DNA from 3 places in the Pseudaquabacterium rugosum genome. Region 2 is predicted to be linked to each of the others. Evidence: predicted binding sites of a transcription regulator. Region 2 holds the regulator's gene; each other region holds the start of a gene.
What was found. Region 2 encodes FliA, which starts transcription of late flagellar genes. Its sites were predicted from a motif close to CTAAAGTTTNNNNNNNNNNNGCCGNTA; they were not measured.

Region 1: the regulator FliA is predicted to act here: its motif matches at 2,321-2,347, upstream of flgM (flagellar biosynthesis anti-sigma factor FlgM).
Region 3: the regulator FliA is predicted to act here: its motif matches at 5,015-5,041, upstream of AACH11_RS23545 (chemotaxis protein CheX).

The regions. Positions count from the first base shown of each region.
Region 1 covers NZ_JBBUTF010000004.1:390,086-396,764, reverse strand. The annotation lists gene AACH11_RS05995 (flagellar hook assembly protein FlgD) at 1-79, opposite strand, end outside; gene flgC (flagellar basal body rod protein FlgC) at 181-588, opposite strand; gene flgB (flagellar basal body rod protein FlgB) at 672-1,091, opposite strand; gene flgA (flagellar basal body P-ring formation chaperone FlgA) at 1,364-2,182, shown strand; gene flgM (flagellar biosynthesis anti-sigma factor FlgM) at 2,400-2,705, shown strand; gene AACH11_RS05970 (hypothetical protein) at 2,752-3,156, shown strand; gene hslO (Hsp33 family molecular chaperone HslO) at 3,204-4,190, opposite strand; gene AACH11_RS05960 (ferritin-like domain-containing protein) at 4,442-5,239, shown strand; gene AACH11_RS05955 (nucleotidyltransferase family protein) at 5,332-6,630, opposite strand; gene AACH11_RS05950 (HprK-related kinase A) at 6,679-6,679, opposite strand, start outside.
Region 2 covers NZ_JBBUTF010000004.1:69,164-75,842, forward strand. The annotation lists gene flhA (flagellar biosynthesis protein FlhA) at 1-759, shown strand, start outside; gene flhF (flagellar biosynthesis GTPase FlhF) at 866-2,842, shown strand; gene AACH11_RS04670 (P-loop NTPase family protein) at 3,019-3,957, shown strand; gene AACH11_RS04675 (RNA polymerase sigma factor FliA) at 3,990-4,703, shown strand; gene AACH11_RS04680 (AAA family ATPase) at 4,747-5,475, opposite strand; gene ftsB (cell division protein FtsB) at 5,562-5,861, opposite strand; gene eno (phosphopyruvate hydratase) at 6,059-6,679, opposite strand, start outside.
Region 3 covers NZ_JBBUTF010000034.1:23,191-29,869, forward strand. The annotation lists gene AACH11_RS23515 (GntR family transcriptional regulator) at 1-535, shown strand, start outside; gene AACH11_RS23520 (transporter substrate-binding domain-containing protein) at 540-1,343, shown strand; gene AACH11_RS23525 (amino acid ABC transporter permease) at 1,358-2,017, shown strand; gene AACH11_RS23530 (amino acid ABC transporter permease) at 2,057-2,716, shown strand; gene AACH11_RS23535 (amino acid ABC transporter ATP-binding protein) at 2,697-3,479, shown strand; gene AACH11_RS23540 (response regulator) at 3,519-3,890, opposite strand; gene AACH11_RS23545 (chemotaxis protein CheX) at 3,977-4,945, opposite strand; gene purT (formate-dependent phosphoribosylglycinamide formyltransferase) at 5,180-6,421, opposite strand; gene AACH11_RS23555 (PAS domain S-box protein) at 6,427-6,679, opposite strand, start outside.

The DNA.
Region 1 (6,679 bases), 320 kb from region 2:
TGCTGGCGCTGGTGCTGCTGCCGTTGAGATAGGCGTAGGGATTGCTGCTGGTGCTGCTGGTGGCGGAGGTGGTGCTCATCACGGGCTCACGGACGGGGGGAAGGCAGGCGTGCGGCGCCGGGCGGGCGACGCGATCGATGGCTCACGGCGCAGGCGTGTGCAGGGCGGCCGACGACGGCCTCAGCCCTGGCCCATCTGCAAGGTCTTCAAGGCCAGGCTCTTGGCCGTGTTCATGACCTCGATGTTGTTCTGGTAGGAGCGCGAGGCCGAGATCATGTTGACCACCTCCTCGACCGCATTGACGTTGGCATAGGTCACATAACCCTGCTGATCGGCGGCCGGGTGCTTGGGATCGAACACGCGCCGGCCGGGGGTGTCGTCCTCGCGCACGTTCGACACGCGCACACCGGCCGAGGTCAGCTCGTCCATGTAGGTGGTCTCGAAGACCACCTGGCGGTTGCGGTAGACCGAGCCGTCGGGGCCGGCCACGGTGTCGACGTTGGCCAGGTTGCTGGCCACGACGTTCAGGCGCTGGGTCTGGGCGCTGACCGCGCTGCCCGAGACGTCGAAGATCTTCAGCATGCTCATGACGGGGCTCCTCGGGAGTGCGTTTCAGGCGGGGCGGCGGACGGCGGTGGCGGAACGGCCCGGGCGGATCACGGATCCGGACCTCAGCCCTGGTTGTGGCTCTTCATCGCATCGCCGAGGGTGCGCAGGCTGCCGTTGATGAAGCGCAGCGCGGCCTCGTACTTGACCGTGTTCTCGGCCATGCTGGCGCGCTCGCGGTCGAGGTCGACGGTGTTGCGGTCGACCGCATCCTGGCTGTGACGGGCCCAGATCAGCGTGCTGGTGGTCTCGTCGCTGAACACCGGCTGCGCGACATGGGCGGCATCGGTGACGGCCAGCGGCGGCGACGGGGGTTCACTGGCGGTGCCGGTGGCCTCGCGCAGCGCACGGGCGAAGTCCATCTCGCGCGCCTCGTAGCCGGGCGTGTCGGCGTTGGCGATGTTCGAGGCCAGCAGCCCCTGCCGGTCGGCCCGCAGCAGCAGGGCCTGGGACTGGAACTCGAGCGCCTGGGTCAGACGGTTCATGGCAAGGCCTTCAGGACGGCGGTCAGGAGCGACGGGCGGCGAGGATCCCGTCGCCGTGGCATCGGGTCCCCCACGGGCACCGACCCGGCACCGGGCGGTGCGGTCCGGCCGGTGGCCGCAGACGACCGGCATCAGGGGCAGGATGCGGCCGATTCTCGACAGCGCCCGCCCGGCCATGAGCCGGATCAGCACCGCGATGGGCGGCCTGTTCCGGCCACGGGCCCGCACGGCGCGCCCGCATGATGTCGCCCGTGAACCCACGCTCCACCCCCATGGCGTCCGCCGCCTCCCGCGACGGCCTGCGGCTGCTGCTCGGCACCGCGGTGCTGGCCGCGGCCAGTGCGGCGCTGCTGTCCTGGCCCGCCCAGGCCGCGGTCGATGCCGACACCGCCCGGCCCACGGCCCCGGCCACGACCGACGGCGTGGCCGCTCCGCTGGCGATGGCGCCCGTCTTCGTCGATGCGCTGCACGCGATGCGCGAGCGCCTGACCGCACTGCCCGTGGCCGCCGAGGGCCCGCGGCCCGCACTGCGGGTCGAGGTCGAACCCGGCCGCATCGACCCGCGGCTGCGGCTGGCGCCCTGCCGGCGCGTCGAACCCTGGCTGCCGCGCGAGCTGCGCCTGACCGGTGCCCCCCTGCGCATCGGCCTGCGCTGCGTCGATGGCCCGGTGCGCTGGAACGTCCATCTGCCCGTGACGGTGCGGCTGTGGGGCCCGGGCCTGGCGGCCACCGCCGACCTGCCGGCCGGCACGGTGCTGCAGGCCGCCCACCTGCGGGTGGCCGAAGTCGACTGGGCCGCACGACCGCAGGACGCCGCGCTGGTCGATGCCACCGCATTGGAAGGCCGTGTGCTCGGCCAGGCGCTGGCCGCCGGCACGCCGCTGCACCGCAGCGCACTGCGCGCACGCCGCTGGTTCGAGGCCGGCGAGACCGTGCGCGTACGCGCACACGGTGGAGGTTATGAGATCAGCGCCCAGGCCCGGGCGCTCGGACCGGGCGTGGAAGATCAACCGGTCCAGGTCAAGCTGGACAACGGCCGCATCGTGCGGGGCACGGCGCGTGCCGCGCAGCTGGTGGAGCTGGCACTGTGAGCAAGCGGACCGCATCCGTGTGGCCGATCCGACGGAACCTGAGCGGGACCGGGCGGATCGTCCAGCGACGGGCATGCCACACTGTGGCGGCTGGTCGGACGCTGTCACGAGCGCTTTCGACAATCGACGGACGAGGCCCTAAAGTCCGCGGATACGGGGCCGATACCCCGTCCATGTATCAGGGTCAGGCGGGTCACCCCCACTGCTGGAGTCCATCATGAAGATCGGTCAACTCGAGAACAAGGCCATCCAACCGGCCGCAGGCGAACGCAAGTCCGCCTCGACGGCGGCGGCTGCCGGCACCACGGCCTCGAACGAGGCCAGTGCGCAGGTCCAGCTGTCGGAGACGGTCAGCCAGCTCAGCGCCGGCGGCACCGAGGGCGTGTTCGACGCGGAGAAGGTCGAGCGCATCTCGAACGCGATCCGCGACGGCAAGTTCCAGATCAATGCCGACGCGATCGCCGACAAGCTCATCAGCAACGCGCAGGAGCTGCTGAGCAACGTCGGCGGCCGTCAGGGCTGACGGCCGGCGTCCCGCCCGCCGTCGCCCAGGTCGTCGGAGCCCCACCGTGCTGAGCCATCGGGCCGAGCATGAGGCCGTCGCGCGTCTGGTCGAGCTCGACGCGTCGGTCGGCGCCGTCGAGGCCGGTCTGCGCGCCTTGCACGAAGCGCTGCGCGAACGCGACGCGCCCGCCGTCAGCCAGCAGGCCGACGAGCTGCTGCAGGCCCTCGAGACCGCCGTGCGACAGATGCGCACGGCCGCACGCCACGGCGGCGTGCCCACCGAATTGCGCCTGCGGCTGGCCCGTGCCGGCGCCCAGGTCGCCCAACAGCGCGAGATGCTGGCCCGCGCGACCGCGGCGCTCGACCGCGCGATCGATCTGCTGCTGCCCGACGACACGCCGCTGACGCGGCTCTACGACGCCCAGGGCCTGGCCCGGCCGTCGCCGCGCGGCGGCGGCTTCAGGGCCTGAGCGCCTGACGGGGCCCAGGGCCCCGGCAGGGCGTCACCGGACGCCGCTCACTGCACGGCCGAGCTGGCCGGCGGCGCATCACCCGGCGCCGTGAACAGGCCCGCCGCATCGACTGGGTCGAAGCGGTAGAGCGCCCCGCAGAACTCGCAGCCGACCTCGGCCGCCCCCTGCTCGGCCAGCAGCGACGCGACGTCGTCGGGCCCCAGGCCGCGCAGCATGCCGGCCACGCGCTCGCGCGAGCAGCGGCAGGCGAAGCGCGGCGCCTGCGGCTCGTAGACCCGCACCGTCTCCTCCCAGAACAGCCGATGCAGCAGCTGCTCGACCGGCAGCTGCAGCAGCTCCTGCGGCGTGACCGAGCCGGCCAGCGTCGCGATGCGGTTGTAGTCCTCGTTCAGCCCGATCTGGTCCTCGTCGCGTGCCACGGCGGCGCTGCCGGCCAGGTTGGCCGCGCCGGCCAGCGGCAGCCGCTGGATCAGCAGACCGGCCGCGCGCTCGTCGTCGGCGGCCAGGATCAGGCGCGTGTCGAGCTGCTCGCTCTGCAGCATGTAGTGCTCGATCACCTCGGACAGGCGGTGCAGCTTCTCGCGCCGGTCGCCGTGCAGCGGCACGATGCCCTGGTAGGGCTGCTGGCCGGGCTGGCGGTCGCGCGGGTCCAGCGTGATCGCGCAGCGGCCCTGGCCCTGCAGATTGACCAGCTGGGCCAGATCGGCCTCCGGCGCCTCGACCACCGTGCCCTGCACGGTGGCGGTGGCGCGGAACGACAGGTCGCTCTGGGTCTCGACCACGGCCAGCTTGACCGGGCCGTCGCCATGCACCTGCAGCACGATGGCGCCGTTGAACTTCAGGTTGGCCTGCAGCAGCACACCGGCCGCGGCCATCTCGCCGAGCAGGCGGCGCACCGGCGTGGCCAGCGTGTAGCCGCCGTCGTCGGGCGTGCGGCGGCGCTGCAGCAGCGCGCGCCAGCTGTCGTCCAGCCGCACCAGCATGCCGCGCACCGGCAGGCCTTCGAACAGGAATTTGTGGAGTTCGTCCATGGGAATGTCCGCAGGGGGGGTACCGGGCGCACCGGGTGCAGGAAGCGCAGGAGGCGCAGGAGGCACAGGGAGGGGCGCCGGTCGACGGCACGAGGCCGGCGGTCGCCGCCCCGTACGGCGCCGCACGACCGCCGCCCGGGCGGCGGGGCTGACCGACAATCGGCGCCCTGCCCGGTGACCACCGGCGTCCGACCCCGGCGACGGGCCGACCGACGCCGGCCCCGACGTCGAGAAAAGACCCGATTCTACGGATGAGCCTGCGCCCCCTCGCCCTGCAAGCCCTGTGTCTGGCCGACCCCGAGGCCAAGGCCGATGCCGCGCTCGATCTGCACGCGCGCCTGACGGCCGGCGCGCTGGCCATCGATCCGGCCGAGCGCCTGACCGAACCGGCACCGCCGCAGCGCCTGCCCGGCCGCCCCGAGCGCCCGCGCCTGGTCGAACCGGCCGAGGTGCCGCGGCGTTCACCGTTCAGTGCGGCCGGCCGCGCCGCGCTGCTGCACGCGGTCTGCCACATCGAGTTCAACGCGATCAACCTGGCCCTCGACGCCGTCTGGCGTTTCCCCGATCTGCCGGCCGACTACTACCGCGACTGGCTGCAGGTGGCCGCCGAGGAGGCGACCCACTTCCGCCTGCTGCGCGCCCATCTGCGCACGCTCGGCTGCGACTACGGCGACCACGAGGCCCACGACGGCCTGTGGCGCATGACCGAGGCCACGCGCGAGGACTTCATCGCCCGCATGGCGCTGGTGCCGCGCACGCTGGAGGCGCGCGGCCTGGACGCCACGCCGCCGATGCAGGCCCGGCTGCGCCAGGCCGGCGATCTGGCCGCCGTCGCCATTCTCGACATCATCCTGCGCGACGAGGTCGGCCATGTGGCCATCGGCAACCACTGGTACCGCTGGGCCTGCGAGCGCGCCGGACTGGACCCGGTGACGCTCTATCCGCAACTGGTCGAACGCTACCGCGCCCCGCGGGCCAAGCCGCCGTTCAACCTGGAGGCGCGTCGGCGCGCCGGCTTCAGCGCGCAGGAGCTCGACGCGCTGGGCTGAGGCGCCGCGGGCCGCGGACCACGCCAGCGGTCACGGCACGACGCCGGCAGCGGGACCGGCGCAGCGCCCGCCTGCCCGCTCGCCCGTCCGAGTCAGACCTGGCGGTCCCGCGCGGTCTCGTGCGCGTCCGCCGCGGGCTGTCCGGTCTCGGCCGCCGTCTCGCCGAAGCGCTGCATCCAGGCCTTGCGCAGCAGGTGCGGCAGCAGCAGCCGCAGCGGCATGCGCAGCGCGTGCGAGCGCACGTACAGCAGCCAGCGGGCCAGGCCCTCGCCCTGGCCGCGTGCGCTCGGATGGTGCGGCCGCAGGCCGACGGCCAGCAGCGCGCGCAAGGGCAGCCGGCGCCAGGCCGGCGGGCGCAGCGCGTGCACCGCCGCACGCTGTGCGGCCGGGACCTCGCGCCCGAACAGCCGCTGCAGCTGATCCAGCGCATGCCACAGCGGCACGCCCAGGCCGAGCGCGCGCGCACGCTGCAGCAGCTGCGGCCAGAAGCCGCTGTCGACGGTCTCGAAATGGCCGATCAGGGCGCGCAGGTCCAGCAGGTCGCGCAGACCGTGGTCGAACTCGCCCTCGCCGAACAGATGGGTCGCGCTGTGCAGCACCATGTCCACCGGCTGCAGCATGTACAGCGGCGGCAGGCCCGGGGCCAGTGGCGGCAAGGGCACCGCGGCCTCCAGCAGCCGGCGGCCGTCGACCCGCCAGGCCGAGGTCGGCGGCGTGATGGTGTGGTGCACGTCGAGCGCGGTGCCGCGCTGGATGTGCTCCAGCGGCGGCAGCTCGTGCATCCACTGGCGGTAGTAGCGCTGGTTGTACGGATCGCGCTCGGCGGCGATCCAGCCGGCGGCTGCCAGCGCGGTCTCGGCCTCGGTCAGACCTTCGGCCGCCAGCAGGATGTCGATGTCGCCGAAGGTGCGGTCGCGTGCCGCCGCCAGACCGGCGGCCAGGTAGGCCGCCCCCTTGAGCAGCACCAGCCGCGTGCCCAGGCCGGCCAGTGCCTGCTGCAGCTGCACCAGCTCCCACATCACGCCCTGCTCCTGGCGGCGCACCAGGAAGCTGGCGCTCAGCAGGTAGGCACGCGGGCCCGGCGGCACGGCCTGCAGATCGGCGACGGCCTGACCCGCCACCCGCGCAGCGGCGCCCGGAGCATCGACCGCCGCCCGGGTGGGCGCCGCGGCCACGGCGGCTGGCGGTAGGCCCTCGCCGGCCTCCTGGCGTGCCAGCTCGCCCAGCCGCTGCGCCAGCCGGGGCAGCAGCTGGGCCGCCCGCGCCTGGGCGAGCAGCGCATGCCAGCCATCGGCATCCAGCGCGTGCGGGAAACGGGCCGCGGGCTGCCACAGCCCGCTGAGCAGATCGCCGCGGCGGTCGGCCACGCCGACGGTAAGGTCCAGACTCATCGGCGCCGCATTCTGCCCGGGATCGGTGCACCGGCCGGCACGGCGGCAT
Region 2 (6,679 bases):
GGTGCCACGGCCACGCTGCCGGGCAGCAAGACCACCGATCCGGCCTTCGGCCTGCCGGCCGTCTGGATCGAGGACAAGCACCGCGAGCAGGCGCAGATGAACGGTTATACGGTGGTCGACTGCTCGACCGTGGTCGCCACCCACCTGTCGCACCTGATGCAGGTCAACGCCGCGCGCCTGCTGGGCCGCGTCGAGACCCAGCAGCTGGTCGAGCACGTGACCAAGCAGGCGCCCAAGCTGATCGAGGACGTGATCCCGAAGATGGTCGGCATCCCGGCGCTGCAGAAGGTGCTGCAGCTGCTGCTCGACGAGGGCGTGCACATCCGCGACATGCGCTCGATCATCGAGTGCCTGGCCGAGCACGCGGGCGCCGTCAGCGATCCGGTCGAGCTCTCGCGCCGGCTGCGCGTGCACCTGGCGCCGGCCATCGTGCAGCAGATCTACGGCCCGGCCAAGGAGCTGGAGGTCGTCGCGCTGGAGCCTGATCTCGAACGTCTGGTGACGCAGGCGCTGACCTCGCCGCACGGCGCCGCGCTCGACCCCGGCGTGGCCGACACGCTGACCCGCGAGGCCGCCGACACCATGCGGCGCCAGGAGGACCAGGGCCTGCCGGCCTGCCTGCTGGTGCCCGACGTGATCCGCGTGCCGATGGCCCGTCTGCTCAAGCGCGCGGCGCCGCGGCTGCGCGTGCTCTCGCACAGCGAGATTCCCGACACCCATGCGATCCGCATCGGTTCGATCATCGGAGCGCATGGATGAGACCCTGCCCGCCGTCCCCGACCGATCCGACCGCCGTGATCCGCCCGATCCGTCCTGAAGGCCGCCTGCCGCGGCCGCTGTCCGACACCCGAATCCTGGAGGCCGCATGAGCCAGAGCAACACGGCGATGAATGTGCGCCGCTTCACCGCGAAGACCGCCCGTGAGGCCCTGGCCCAGGTGCGCCAGGCACTCGGCGAGGATGCGGTCGTGCTCTCGACCCGGCCCTGTGACGGTGGCGTCGAGGTGCTGGCCATGGCCCCCGAGGGCCTGCAGCAGGCCGAGGCCGTGGCCGCCCGTGCGCTGCCACCGCCGTCGGCCCCGCCGGCACCGTCTGCCGCAGCGGCCGCACCCGCCGCTCCGGGCGGGGTGCTCGGCCGGGCGATGTCGCTGGCCGAGCGCATCGCCGCGCGCGGTGAGCACCGCCTGGGCCAGGGCCCGGCCGGTGGCGAGCGCCACGAGCCCGGCTTCGGTGCGCAGGAGCCTCCTGTCGCCGGTCAGGCCGCGCTGTCCGCCCGTCCTCCGGCCGGCGGTGACACGGCCATCGACCCGCAGGTCGCGCGCGACATCGAGACCCTGGGCATGAGCACGCTGACCTTCCAGGACTATGTGCGCGAGCGCATGCTGCGCCGCCGCCAGGCCGAGCTGGAGCAGCAGGCGCCGACCCGGCTGCCGCAGGCCATGGGGCTGGAGCCGGCTGCGGCCGTGCCGCCGGGCGCCACCGGCCATGCTGCCCAGGCCGCCCACGCCTCCCAAGCCTCCCCAACCGCCAAGGTGAGCCACCCGGCCCCGCCCATCGCCGCCCACGGCCCCGCGGCCGGCCACCCGGCTGCCGCCGCCCCGACCGGAGCTGCGGCGCCCGCCGGTGGCACGCTGCGCCTGCCCGGCAAGGCGGCGCAGCGGCCGGCGGCAGCCACCGGCACGCCCACGCTGCGCGTGATCGCCAATCCACAGCCGCCGCAGGCCGGCGCCGAGGCCGAGGCGCCGGTGCTGCGCGCCGAGCTCGGCCAGGGCGCGCCGGCCTTCTCCGACGACGACTTCGATGCCACGCCCGCCCCGGGCCGCGGCAGCCGGGTCGAGGACCTGCTCGATCGCCAGGAGGTGATGGGCGAGCTGCGCCAGGTGCGCCATCTGATCGAGGAGCGCTTCGGCATGCTGGCCTACATGGAGCGGCTGCAGCGCGATCCGCGCCAGGTCGCGCTGCTGCAGCGCCTGTTCGACTGCGGCCTGTCGCCCGGACTGGTGCGCAAGCTGGTGCAGGCCCTGCCGGCCGATGTGCCCGACGACCTGGTCTGGGCCGCCGGCGTGCTCGAACGCAACCTGCCCAGCGGCGAACATGAGGCGCCGCTGGAGGACCATGCCGGCGTGCTGGCCTTCGTCGGTCCGACCGGCGTCGGCAAGACCACCGGCACCGCCAAGCTCGCCGCGGCCTTCGCCGCCCGCCATGGCGCGGCCAATCTGGGCCTGATCACGCTCGATGCCTACCGCGTCGGTGCCCACGAGCAGCTGCGCGCCTATGGCCGCATCCTGGGCGTGCCGGTGCACACCGCGCACGACCGCGCCTCGCTGGAGGATCTGCTGGAGCTGCTGGCCACCAAGCGCCTGGTGCTGATCGACACCGCCGGTGTCGCCCAGCGCGACCACCGCGCCCGCGAGACGCTGGAGATGCTGCAGCACCAGGCGATCGAGAAGGTGCTGGTGCTCAACGCCGCGGCCCAGGGCGAGACGCTGGAGGACGTGGTGCTGGCCTACGGCGGCAGCCATGGCCTGGGCGTGGTGCTGTCCAAGCTCGACGAGGTGGTCAAGCTCGGGCCGGCGCTCGACGCGCTGATCCGCCAGCGCTGCAAGGTGCTGGCGGTGGCCAACGGCCAGCGCGTGCCCGAGGACTGGCACCGCCTGTCGGCCGCCGCGCTGGTGCAGCGCGCGCTGCAGGGCGGTGGCAGCGCCAGCTGGCGGCTCGATGCCAACGAGGTCAACCTGATCTTCGCCGCCACCCAGGGCGCCGTCGCACCGGGCTTCGCCGGGCTGCCGCCGGGCCTGGGCGCGGGTGTCGCCGCCGTGGCCGGTCAGGGCCTGCCGGCCTGATTCCGGGTCTGCCCGCCGATCCTCCGAACACCCCCCGCGCCGCCCCGCTGCACCGCCCCTTGACCCGCGAGCCGAGCGTCGACACTGATCTTCAGCCCGACGCTCCGCCCCCGGCGGTCACAGCGTCACCGGTCCCGCCTACCGTCCTGCCCACGCGCGCTCCGCCCCGCCACACGATGTCCACGCCGGTTCGTCCGTATCCGCATCCCCCGGCCCACGTGCCCGCCGATCAGGCCGCCGGTCTGCGCGCGCTGTTCGGCAACGGGCGCACGCGCCACCTGCCGCTGGTGCACAACCCCTTCGTGCCCGCCGGTGGCGTGGTGATGGAGCGGCTGTGTGCCGCACTGTCCGAGCACGGCCTGAACACCCTGGTGGTCGATGCCGCCGAGACCGCCTCCGAGCCACACGAGCTGGCGGCGATCGATCTGGCCGCCTGCGTCGAGCCGCTGTCGCCCCAGGTCAGCTACCTGGCCGCCCGGGGGCTGCCACGGCGCTACCTGGACAACCGCGCGACGATGGTCGGCCTGCTCGATGCCCTGCATCTGGCCGCACCGCAGGCCCAGGTGGTGGTGGTGCATGCCAGTGCCTCGGACCTGCGCCGCATCTTCGCCGGCCGGGCGCCGCGGCCGCTGCTGCTGGCCGGTGACCGCCCCGACAGCCTGACCGATGCCTACGCGTCGATGAAGCTGCTCAGCCAGTGGCTGGGCGCACTGGCCTTCGACCTGGTGATCGCCAGCAGTGCCCGGCCCAAGGGGGCACGGCGCATCGCCGAGCGGCTGGGCGAGTGCGCCGATCTGTTCCTCGGCTCGGCCCTGCACCACTGTGCGGTGGTCGATCCCCTGACCCCGGCGCAGTCCGCGCCGACCGCCGCGCTGCGCCGCATGATCGCCGCGCAACTGGCAGCCGACGACCGGCCCCAGGCCCAGGCCCTGGTGGCCCAGGGCGCGCGGGCGTCGGCGCCCCCCTGGCCGGCCGCACCGCTGGCCGCCGCACCGGCCCCGGGCGCGACCACGCGCGTGGGCGGCCGCCATGAATTCCCCGTTTCGACCGGCGTGTCCGCGCGTCCGGAGTCCGACCGCCCGGCCCCGCGCCGTGCGACCGGACGCACGAACTGACCCGATCGACATCGAAGCCTCGGAGACCCGCCATGTACACCGCCAAGGGCCGCCTGGACGCCAATGCGATGCTCAAGCAGTACAGCCCTCTGGTGCGCCGTCTGGCGCACCAGATGATCGCCAAGCTGCCGGCCAACGTCGAGCTCGATGACCTGATCCAGGTCGGCATGATCGGCCTGAGCGACGCCCTCACCCGTTTCGACCAGACCCACGGCGTGCAGTTCGAGACCTTCGCCACGCAGCGCATCCGCGGGGCCATGCTCGACGAGCTGCGCGGCAACGACTGGATGAGCCGCGGCGACCGTCGACAGCAGCGCAGCATCGAGGCCGCCGTGCACAAGCTGGAGCAGAAGCTCGGCCGCGCACCGAACGAGACCGAGATCGCCGCCGAGATGGGCATGGGCCTGCAGGACTACCAGGAGCTGCTGGGCAAGGTCCGCGGCACCCAGCTGGTCCATCTGGAGGACATGACCGGCGACGAGGGCGACGACGACTACCTCGACCGCCACGTGGCCGACAACGAGGCCAACCCGCTGGCCATGCTGCAGGACATGCGCATGCGCCAGGCGCTGGTCGAGGCCATCAAGAACCTGCCCGAGCGCGAGCAGTACGTGATGAGCATGTACTACGAGCACGACATGAATCTCAAGGAGATCGCGGCCGTGCTCAAGGTCACCGAGAGCCGCGTCTGTCAGCTCCACAGCCAGTCCATCGCCCGCCTGCGCGCCAAGCTGCGCGCCTGGTGAGCCCCGCGCCGACGGGCCCCGCGCAGGGCGTGGGGCGCCGCGTTCAGCCGGCCGGCCGGCGCAGCGCGTGCTCGCACTCCGCCTGGTCGCAGTCGGCGCACCAGGCATCCCAGCGGGCCCGCTGACGGGCCTCGGTCGCATCGCGTGCGTGCAGGCGGCTGAACAGGCCGTCCGCCGCCGCCTCCCGGTGCGCATCGGTCGGTGCCAGGGGCGCGGGGTGTGGCCAGCGCTGGCGCAGCAGCGGGGCGACGGCATCGATCGCCGCCTCGACACGGGCCTCACCCTGGCCGCAGACCAGCGACCAGCGCAGGCCGTGGCCGATCAGCAGGGACCGCAGGTGGCCGTCGACCGCCTGCTGGGCCGCCGGGCCGTCGCGCACGCCGGGATCGGCATGCCAGCCCAGATCGAGCGCGGTCAGCAGCGTCAGCGCGCAGTCACGCTGGGCGCTCAGCGCCGGTACGACCAGCGCCTCGTTTCCGAAGTAATGCAGGCCGTAGACCGCCGTCATCAGCGGCGTGGTGTCGGCCACCACGATGTCGTGGTCGATCGCCGCCTGTGCCATGGCCGCCTGCTGGGCGGCGGCGATCTGCGCCTGTTCGTCGGCCCGTGGCGTGCGGCCCTGGCGTTCGCACCAGCTGCGCAGGGCTTCCGGCACCCAGATCGCGCGCCGGCCACTGAGCGCGGCCAGGCGCGGCGCCAGTGCGCGGGCCAGCGCGGTCTTGCCGGTGCTCTCGGCACCGACGATGGCGATCACCAGGGCGCTCTCGGGCATCGGTGCGTGCGATTCGATGGACGGCCGGCGGCCGGTCGGTCGGGCGGGACGTGCCGGCGGGGCAGGTCCGCCGTCGTGCGGCGGACTCAGGGCGTGGCCGTCGGCCGCGCGGCGTACTGCACGAAGATCTCGTCGGGCCGGATCAGACCGAGCTCGGCGCGGGCACGTTCCTCGACCATCTCCAGGCCGCGCTTCAGGTCGTCGAGTTCGGCCTCGAGGGCGACATTGCCCAGTCGCAGCCCCTCGTTGTCGGCGCGCTGGTGTTCGAGCTGCGCCTGCAGCTTCTGCAGCTGGTGCTTGCCGTTGTCGCCGAACCACAGCTGCCATTGCAGCACGCCCAGCAGCGCCAGCAGGGCCAGGGTCAGCGGACGGAGCAGGGCGGACATGGGGCGCGCAGGGGTCGGACAGGTCGGGCGGCCGCCGTGACGGCGGTGCTCAAGCGCGACCGCCGGCGCGGTCCCGGCACGCAGCCCTGCGGGGCCACGCACCGGCACCGGCCGGCGGTCGCGAGGGGCCCGGTCCGGGCCGCCGGATCAGCCCCGGGGACGGGGCGACACGACGGCCAGGGCCGGGATCGGCGACATCAGCGCAGATTGTAGAAGGCCGAGCGGCCCGGGTAGACGGCGACGTCGCCCAGGTCTTCCTCGATGCGCAGCAGCTGGTTGTACTTGGCCATGCGGTCCGAGCGCGACAGCGAGCCGGTCTTGATCTGGCCGGCGTTCAGGCCCACCGCGATGTCGGCGATGGTGCTGTCCTCGGTCTCGCCCGAGCGGTGCGACACGACGGCGGTGTAGCCGGCGCGCTTGGCCATCTCGATGGCGGCGAAGGTCTCGCTCAGGGTGCCGATCTGGTTGATCTTGATCAGGATCGAGTTGGCGATGCCCTTGTCGATGCCTTCCTTCAGGATCTTGGTGTTGGTGACGAACAGGTCGTCGCCGACCAGCTGCACCTTCTTGCCCAGACGGTCGGTCAGGTGCTTCCAGCCTGCCCAGTCGCCTTCGTGCATGCCGTCCTCGATCGAGATGATCGGGTACTTGTCGACCCAGGTGGCCAGCATGTCGGTCCAGCCCTCGGACGTCAGCTTCAGGCCGCCTTCGCCTTCCAGCACGTAGTGGCCGTCCTTGTAGAACTCGCTGGCCGCGCAGTCCAGCGCCAGGGCGATCTGCGTGCCCGGGGTGTAGCCGGCCTTCTCGATGGCCTCCAG
Region 3 (6,679 bases), on a different contig from region 2:
CGAGACCGGCCTGGTGCGCACGCTGGCCGCGCCGCTGGACGCGCCGGCCCTGGCCCGGCTGGAGCGCCATGTCGCCGACGAGCGCGCCGCGATCGCCCGCGGCGACCCCGGCGAGCGCAGCTACCTGCTGGGCGAGTTCCACGTCTGCCTGGCCGAGTGCAGCGGCCACGCGCTGCTGGCCGAGATCCTGAAGGACCTGACGGCGCGCACCACGCTGATCGCCACGCTCTACCAGTCGACGCACGACGCCAGCCGCTCGTGCGACGAGCATGCCGAGATCGTCGCCGCGCTGCGCGCCGGCGACCACGCGCGGGCCGAGGCCTGCGTGCGCGCCCACATCGGCGAGGTGGCCGACCACCTGCAGGACGGCGCCGGCCGCGACCCGCTCGACACCCTGCGCAGCGCGCTGCTGCCCGCCCCGCGCGCCGCGGCCGCCCGCCCGCGCCGCCGCCTGTTCTCGTCCCTGCTGCCCGCGTCCACCGAGGCTGCGGCAGCCCCCGCCCCTGCCCCCCGCCGTCCCACCGAGGAGTCCTGAGCCCATGTTCCCGCGCACCACCCGCCGCCTTCTGCTGAGCCTGGCCGGCGCCGCCCTCGCCGCCAGCGCGCTCGCCCCTGCCGCCCACGCCCAGAGCGCGCTCGACACCGTGATGGCGAAGAAGCAGATCACCATCGCCGTGCCCACCGACTACCCGCCCTACGGCTACGTCGGCACCGACCTCAAGCCCATCGGCCTGGACGTGGACATGGCCCAGCTGATCGCCACCCGGCTCGGCGTCAAGGTCGAGCTGCTGCCGGTGACCAGCGCCAACCGCATCCCCTACCTGCAGACGAAGAAGGCCGATCTGGTGATCTCGACGCTGGGCAAGAACCCCGAGCGCGAGAAGGTGATCGACTTCACCGCCGCCTACTCGCCGTTCTTCCAGGCCGTCTTCGCGCCGAAGACTCTGGCCATCAAGTCCTGGGGCGACCTGTCGGGCAAGACGGTGGCCGTCACCCGCGGTGCGATGGAGGACATCGAGCTGGGCAAGCTCGCGCCGTCGGATGCCGAGGTCAAGCGCTTCGAGGACAACAACGCCACGGTGGCCGCCTTCGTCTCCGGCCAGGTGCAGGTGATCGCCGTCGGCGCCTCGGTGGCCGGCAACGTGATGGCCCGCAATCCGCAGCTCGGCATGGAGTTCAAGCTGCTGATCAAGGACTCGCCGAACTTCATCGGCGTGGCCAAGGGCGAGGACGCGCTGCGCGCCAAGGTCAACGCCGTGATCGCCGAGGCCCGGGCCGCCGGCGAGCTCGACCGCCTGGCGCAGAAGTGGCTGGGCCGGCCGGCCGGCAACCTGCCGAACTGAGGAGCAGCGCCGCGATGATCACGCTCGACTTCGCCGCCGTGCTGGTGGACTGGCCGCTGCTGCTGCGCGGCATGGCCTGGACGACGGCCCTGACGCTGGCGGCCACCGCCGGCGGCCTGGCGCTGGGGGTGGCCTGCGGCTGGGCCCGCGCCTGGGGGCCGCGGCCGCTGGCCACGGCGGCGGCGGTGTATGTCGAGCTGATCCGCAACACGCCCTTCATCGTCCAGCTGTTCTTCCTGTTCTTCGGCCTGCCGGCGGCCGGCTTCGCGCTGTCGCCGGAGACGGCCTCGGTGCTGGCCATGGTGCTGAACCTGGGCGCCTACGCGGGCGAGATCGTGCGCGCCGGCATCGAGTCGACGCCACCGGGCCAGCTGGAGGCCGGCCACAGCCTGGCGCTGACGCGCTGGCAGGTCTTCAGCCGCATCGTGCTGCCGCCCGCGCTGCAGCGGGTCTGGCCGGCGCTGACCAGCCAGATCGTCATCGTGATGCTGGGCTCGGCCGTCTGCGGCCAGATCTCGACGCCCGAGCTGTCCTATGCGGCCAACCTGATCCACAGCCGCAACTTCCGCGCCTTCGAGGCCACGCTGGTGGCCACCGCGCTGTACCTGGCGCTGGCCATCGTGCTGCGCCAGACGCTGCTGTACGCCGGCCCGCGGCTGCTGCGTCGGCGCTGAGCCGCCGCGCCCTCCCACACCCTGAAGCGCCCTCCGCCCATGGTCGATTTCTCCCTCTGGGACATCCTGCGCAACCTGCTGCTGGCCGGCCGCTGGACCGTCGCCCTGTCGCTGATCGCCTTCGCGGGCGGCCTGCTGGTCGGTCTGGCGCTGCTGGTCGCGCGCACCGCCGGTGGCGCCGGCACACGGCGCGCGGTCGGTGCCTATGTCCAGCTGTTCCAGGGCACGCCGCTGCTGATGCAGCTGTTCCTGGCCTATTTCGGCCTGGCCGCGCTCGGCCTCGACGTCTCGCCGTGGACGGCGGCCGCGCTCGCGCTGACCTTCTACGCCTCGGCCTATCTGTGCGAGATCTGGCGCGGCTGCGTCGAGGCCATCCCGCGCGGCCAGTGGGAGGCCTCGGCCGCCCTCGGCCTGAGCCTGGGCGAGCAGCTGCGCCACGTCGTCGGCCCGCAGGCGCTGCGCATCGGCGTGGCGCCCACCGTCGGCTTCCTGGTGCAGCTGGTCAAGGGCACGGCGCTGGCCTCGGTGATCGGCTTCGTCGAGCTGACCAAGGCCGGCACCATGATCACCAACGCGACCTTCCAGCCCTTCCTCGTCTACGCCTGCGTGGCGTCGATGTACTTCCTGCTGTGCTTCCCGCTGTCGGTGGCCAGCCGTCAACTCGAACGGAGCCTGCGCCGTGGCCGCCCTGCACACTGACCTCCCCGCCACCGACACCACCACGGCCACCGCCCCCATCGTCACCCTGCAGGGCCTGCGCAAGCGTTACGGGCCGAACGAGGTGCTCAAGGGCGTGGACCTGCAGGTCGCCCGCGGCGAGGTGGTCGTCATCATCGGCAAGAGCGGCTCGGGCAAGAGCACCCTGCTGCGCTGCATCAACGGGCTGGAGAGCTTCCAGGACGGCGCGCTGCAGGTCGACGGCCAGGCCCTCAGGCACGGCGACGCCGCGGCCATGCGCGCGCTGCGCCAGCACGTGGGCATGATCTTCCAGAGCTTCAACCTGTTCCCGCACCTGAGCGTGGGCCGCAACGTGATGCTGGCGCCCGGCCTGGTCAAGGGCGAGCGCCCGGCCGAGGGCGAGGCCCGCGCCCGCGCGCTGCTGCAGCGCGTGGGCCTGGCCGACAAGTTCGACGCCTGGCCGGACCAGCTCTCGGGCGGTCAGCAGCAGCGCGTGGCCATCGCCCGCGCGCTGGCGATGACGCCGGCCGTGCTGCTGTGCGACGAGATCACCTCGGCGCTCGACCCGGAGCTGGTCGGCGAGGTGCTGAAGGTGGTGGAGTCGCTGGCCGACGAGGGCATGACGCTGATGATGGTCACCCACGAGATGGGCTTCGCGCGCAAGGTCGCCGACCGGGTGGTGTTCATGCACGCCGGGCGCATCCACGAGATGGGCCCGCCCGCGGCGATCTTCGGTGCGCCGCGCACGCCGGAGCTGCAGCAGTTCCTGGCCGCGCTGCACTGAGGCGCCGCCGGGCCGGGGCGCCGCGGCCCCGGCGCAGGCTCAGACCAGTCCGCAGTAGGCGCGGAACGGCGCCAGCACCGCATCACCGCGGAAGGGCTTGACGATCCAGCCCGAGACCCCGGCCGCCTTGCCGCGCTCGCGCAGCAGGCTGTTGTTCTCGGTCGTCAGCATGACGATGCGCACCTTCTGGTTGCCCAGCTCGGCGCGCACCTTCTCGGCCATCGTGATGCCGTCCATGTTGGGCATGTTGACGTCGCTGACGACCAGGCGGATGGCGGGGTCGCCCCGCAGCGCGGCCAGCCCCTCACGTCCGTCGTTGGCGGTGGCGACGTCGAAGCCGTTGCGGGTCAGGAAGCCGGCGACGACATCGCGGGCCACGGAGGAGTCGTCGACCACGAGGACATGGGCCATGGATCACCTTGCTGGGGATGAGGATGCGGACAGGGCACGGACGGGCGCACGGCGCGCCGACGGACCGGCCGGCCGCGTGCCCGCGGTCAGAACAGTTCGAGCACGCCGGTGTGGCAGGGCGGCACCGCCTCGGCGGCGAAGCGGGTGTAGCCCTCGGGCGACCACAGCAGGTTGAAGATCAGCCGCTGCACGATCAGCACCGGCGGCATGTGCGGACGCGCCGGATCGCACAGGTGCCAGCGCACGCACAACTGCGGATCCGAGGAGCCGAAGGAGATGTACTTCTGCTCGTGGTTGATGACGATGGGCACCTGCGTCTGCTCGCTGGCGAAGGCCTGCGGCGGGATGTAGTGGTTCTTGAACGCGCCCCAGATCAGGTTCGTCGTCTCGGCCAGCAGGTTGTTCAGCGCGCGGAAGCCCAGGTCGCCACCGCCGCCGGTGAAGCCGAAACCCTGGATCAGGCCCTGGCGCAGCGAGGCCTCCTCGGCCTGCAGCATCATGTAGCCGCGGCACCAGGTGCTCTCGATCGGGATCAGCGTGGAGACCTGGCCGTAGATGATGCGGTCATGCACCACGTGGGGCCGCTCGTGCGTGACGGCCGCGCCCGGGAACATCGCCTGCAGCGAGTCGAAGGTCAGGTTCAGCACGCCCTGCACCAGCTCGGGCGGGTAGCGCAGGCTGAACAGCTTGCCCTCGATGTGCTCGCGCAGCACGGCCGGCTCGTCGCCGGACCAGGGATGGCTGATCGCCTCGGCCTCGGCCGTGCTCAGGGGCCGGTCCGTGGTGCGGCGCAGGAAGATCGGCAGCTCGGGCCGCTGGCGGTGGATCGCGAGCGCGAGCGTCAGCTGGCCGGCATCGCCGGCGCCCGGCAGATCCTCGGCCAGCAGCACGCCGGCCAGATCCTTGTGCTGCCCCAGCAGCTCGCTGGCCTCGGCCGCGGTGCGGGGCAGCGGCACCAGCCCCAGCTGGTCACACAGGTCGAGCAGGGCCTGGTACTGCCGAGCGTCGTGCTCGAGCAGCAGCACCTTGGCCGCCAGGGCGGAGTTCGCGGTCATGACAGGTCGGAGGACGGATACCGGACGCGGCGGGCACCGGCGGTCGACGCCCCCGGTGGCATCCCCCGGTATCGACCGGCGCCGCGCCGACTGAAGCCCGGCCACGCCCCGGCGCCCCGCGGCGTGAACGATGGCGGCCGCCACGCGGGCGCCAGCTCAGCGGCGCCGCCCCCCCGCGGGCCGACCCGTTCGACCCGCTGGCCCCGGCGCTGGCCCCGGCGCTGACGCCGGCCCTCAGACCGCCCGCGGCCGCACCCGGGCCGCCGCCGCCTTGGCGGTGGCGCGGGCGGCATCGGTGTCCGCGGCCCGCGCCAGCACCACGCCCATGCGGCGCTTGACGAAGCTCTCGGGCTTGCCGAACAGCCGGATGTCGGTGCCCGGCAGGGCCAGGGCCTCGGCCACGCCGTCGAAGACGAGGCCGGTGGCCTCGACCCCGCCGTAGATCACGGCGCTGGCGCCCGGGGTCTTCAGCGTGGTGTCGACCGGCAGGCCGAGGATGGCGCGCGCATGCAGCTCGAACTCGCTCTGCCACTGGGTGCTCAGGGTGACCAGGCCGGTGTCGTGCGGGCGCGGGCTGACCTCGCTGAACCACACGTCGTCGCCCTTGACGAAGAGCTCGACGCCGTAGAGGCCGCAGCCGTCGGGCTGGCCGTCCAGGCCCTGGCCGAGGTCGTCGGTGACGGCCCGGGCGATGGCGCGGGCGCGTTCGAGGGCCAGCGGGCGCATGGCCTGCGGCTGCCAGCTCTCGACATAGTCGCCGCTGACCTGGACATGGCCGATCGGCTCGCAGAACTGGGTGGCGATGCGGCCGTCGGCGCCGCGGGCGCGCACCGTCAGCAGCGTGATCTCGTAGTCGAAGTCGATGAAGCCCTCGACGATCACCCGGCCGTGGCTGACGCGGCCGCCGGCCATCGCGTGGTCCCAGGCGGTCGGCACATCGGCGGGGCCGTCGATCTTGCTCTGGCCCTTGCCGCTGCTGCTCATCACCGGCTTGACGATGCAGGGGTAGCCGATGGCCGCGGCACCGTCGGTGCCGTCGATGGCGGCCTGCAGCTCGGCCAGCGAGTCACAGAAGCGGTAGGGGCTGGTGGGCAGGGCCAGCGTCTCGGCGGCCAGGCGGCGGATGCCTTCGCGGTCCATCGTGAGCCGCGCGGCGCGGGCGGTGGGCACCACGCGCACCACGCCCTCGGCTTCCAGCCGCTGCAGCTCGGCGGTGGCGATGGCCTCGATCTCGGGCACCACCAGCGCCGGGCGCTCGGTCTCGACCAGCGTGCGCAGCTGGGCCGCATCGCTCATCGTGATCGTGCGCGCGTGGTGGGCCACCTGCTGGCCGGGGGCGTTCTCGTAGCGGTCGACGGCGATCGTCTCCACGCCCAGGCGCTGCAGCGCGATCAGCACTTCCTTGCCCAGCTCGCCGCTGCCCAGCAGCATGACGCGGGTGGCATTCGGGGACAGCGGGGTACCAAGGGTCTTCATCGGGATCATCCGGCGGGGAGGTGGGCGGGGTCGCCATTGTCGACCGGACGCAGCGGCAGCCAGCGCAGCAGCATCGCGTAGAGCGCGGCCGGATCGACCGGCTTGGCCAGATGGTCGTTCATGCCGGCGGCCAGGCAGGCCTGGCGGTCCTCGCCGAAGGCATTGGCCGTCATCGCCAGGATGGGCAGGGCCGGGCCGAGCCGGCCGCGGATGCGGCGCGTGGCCTGCAGGCCGTCGAGCCCGGGCATCTGCATGTCC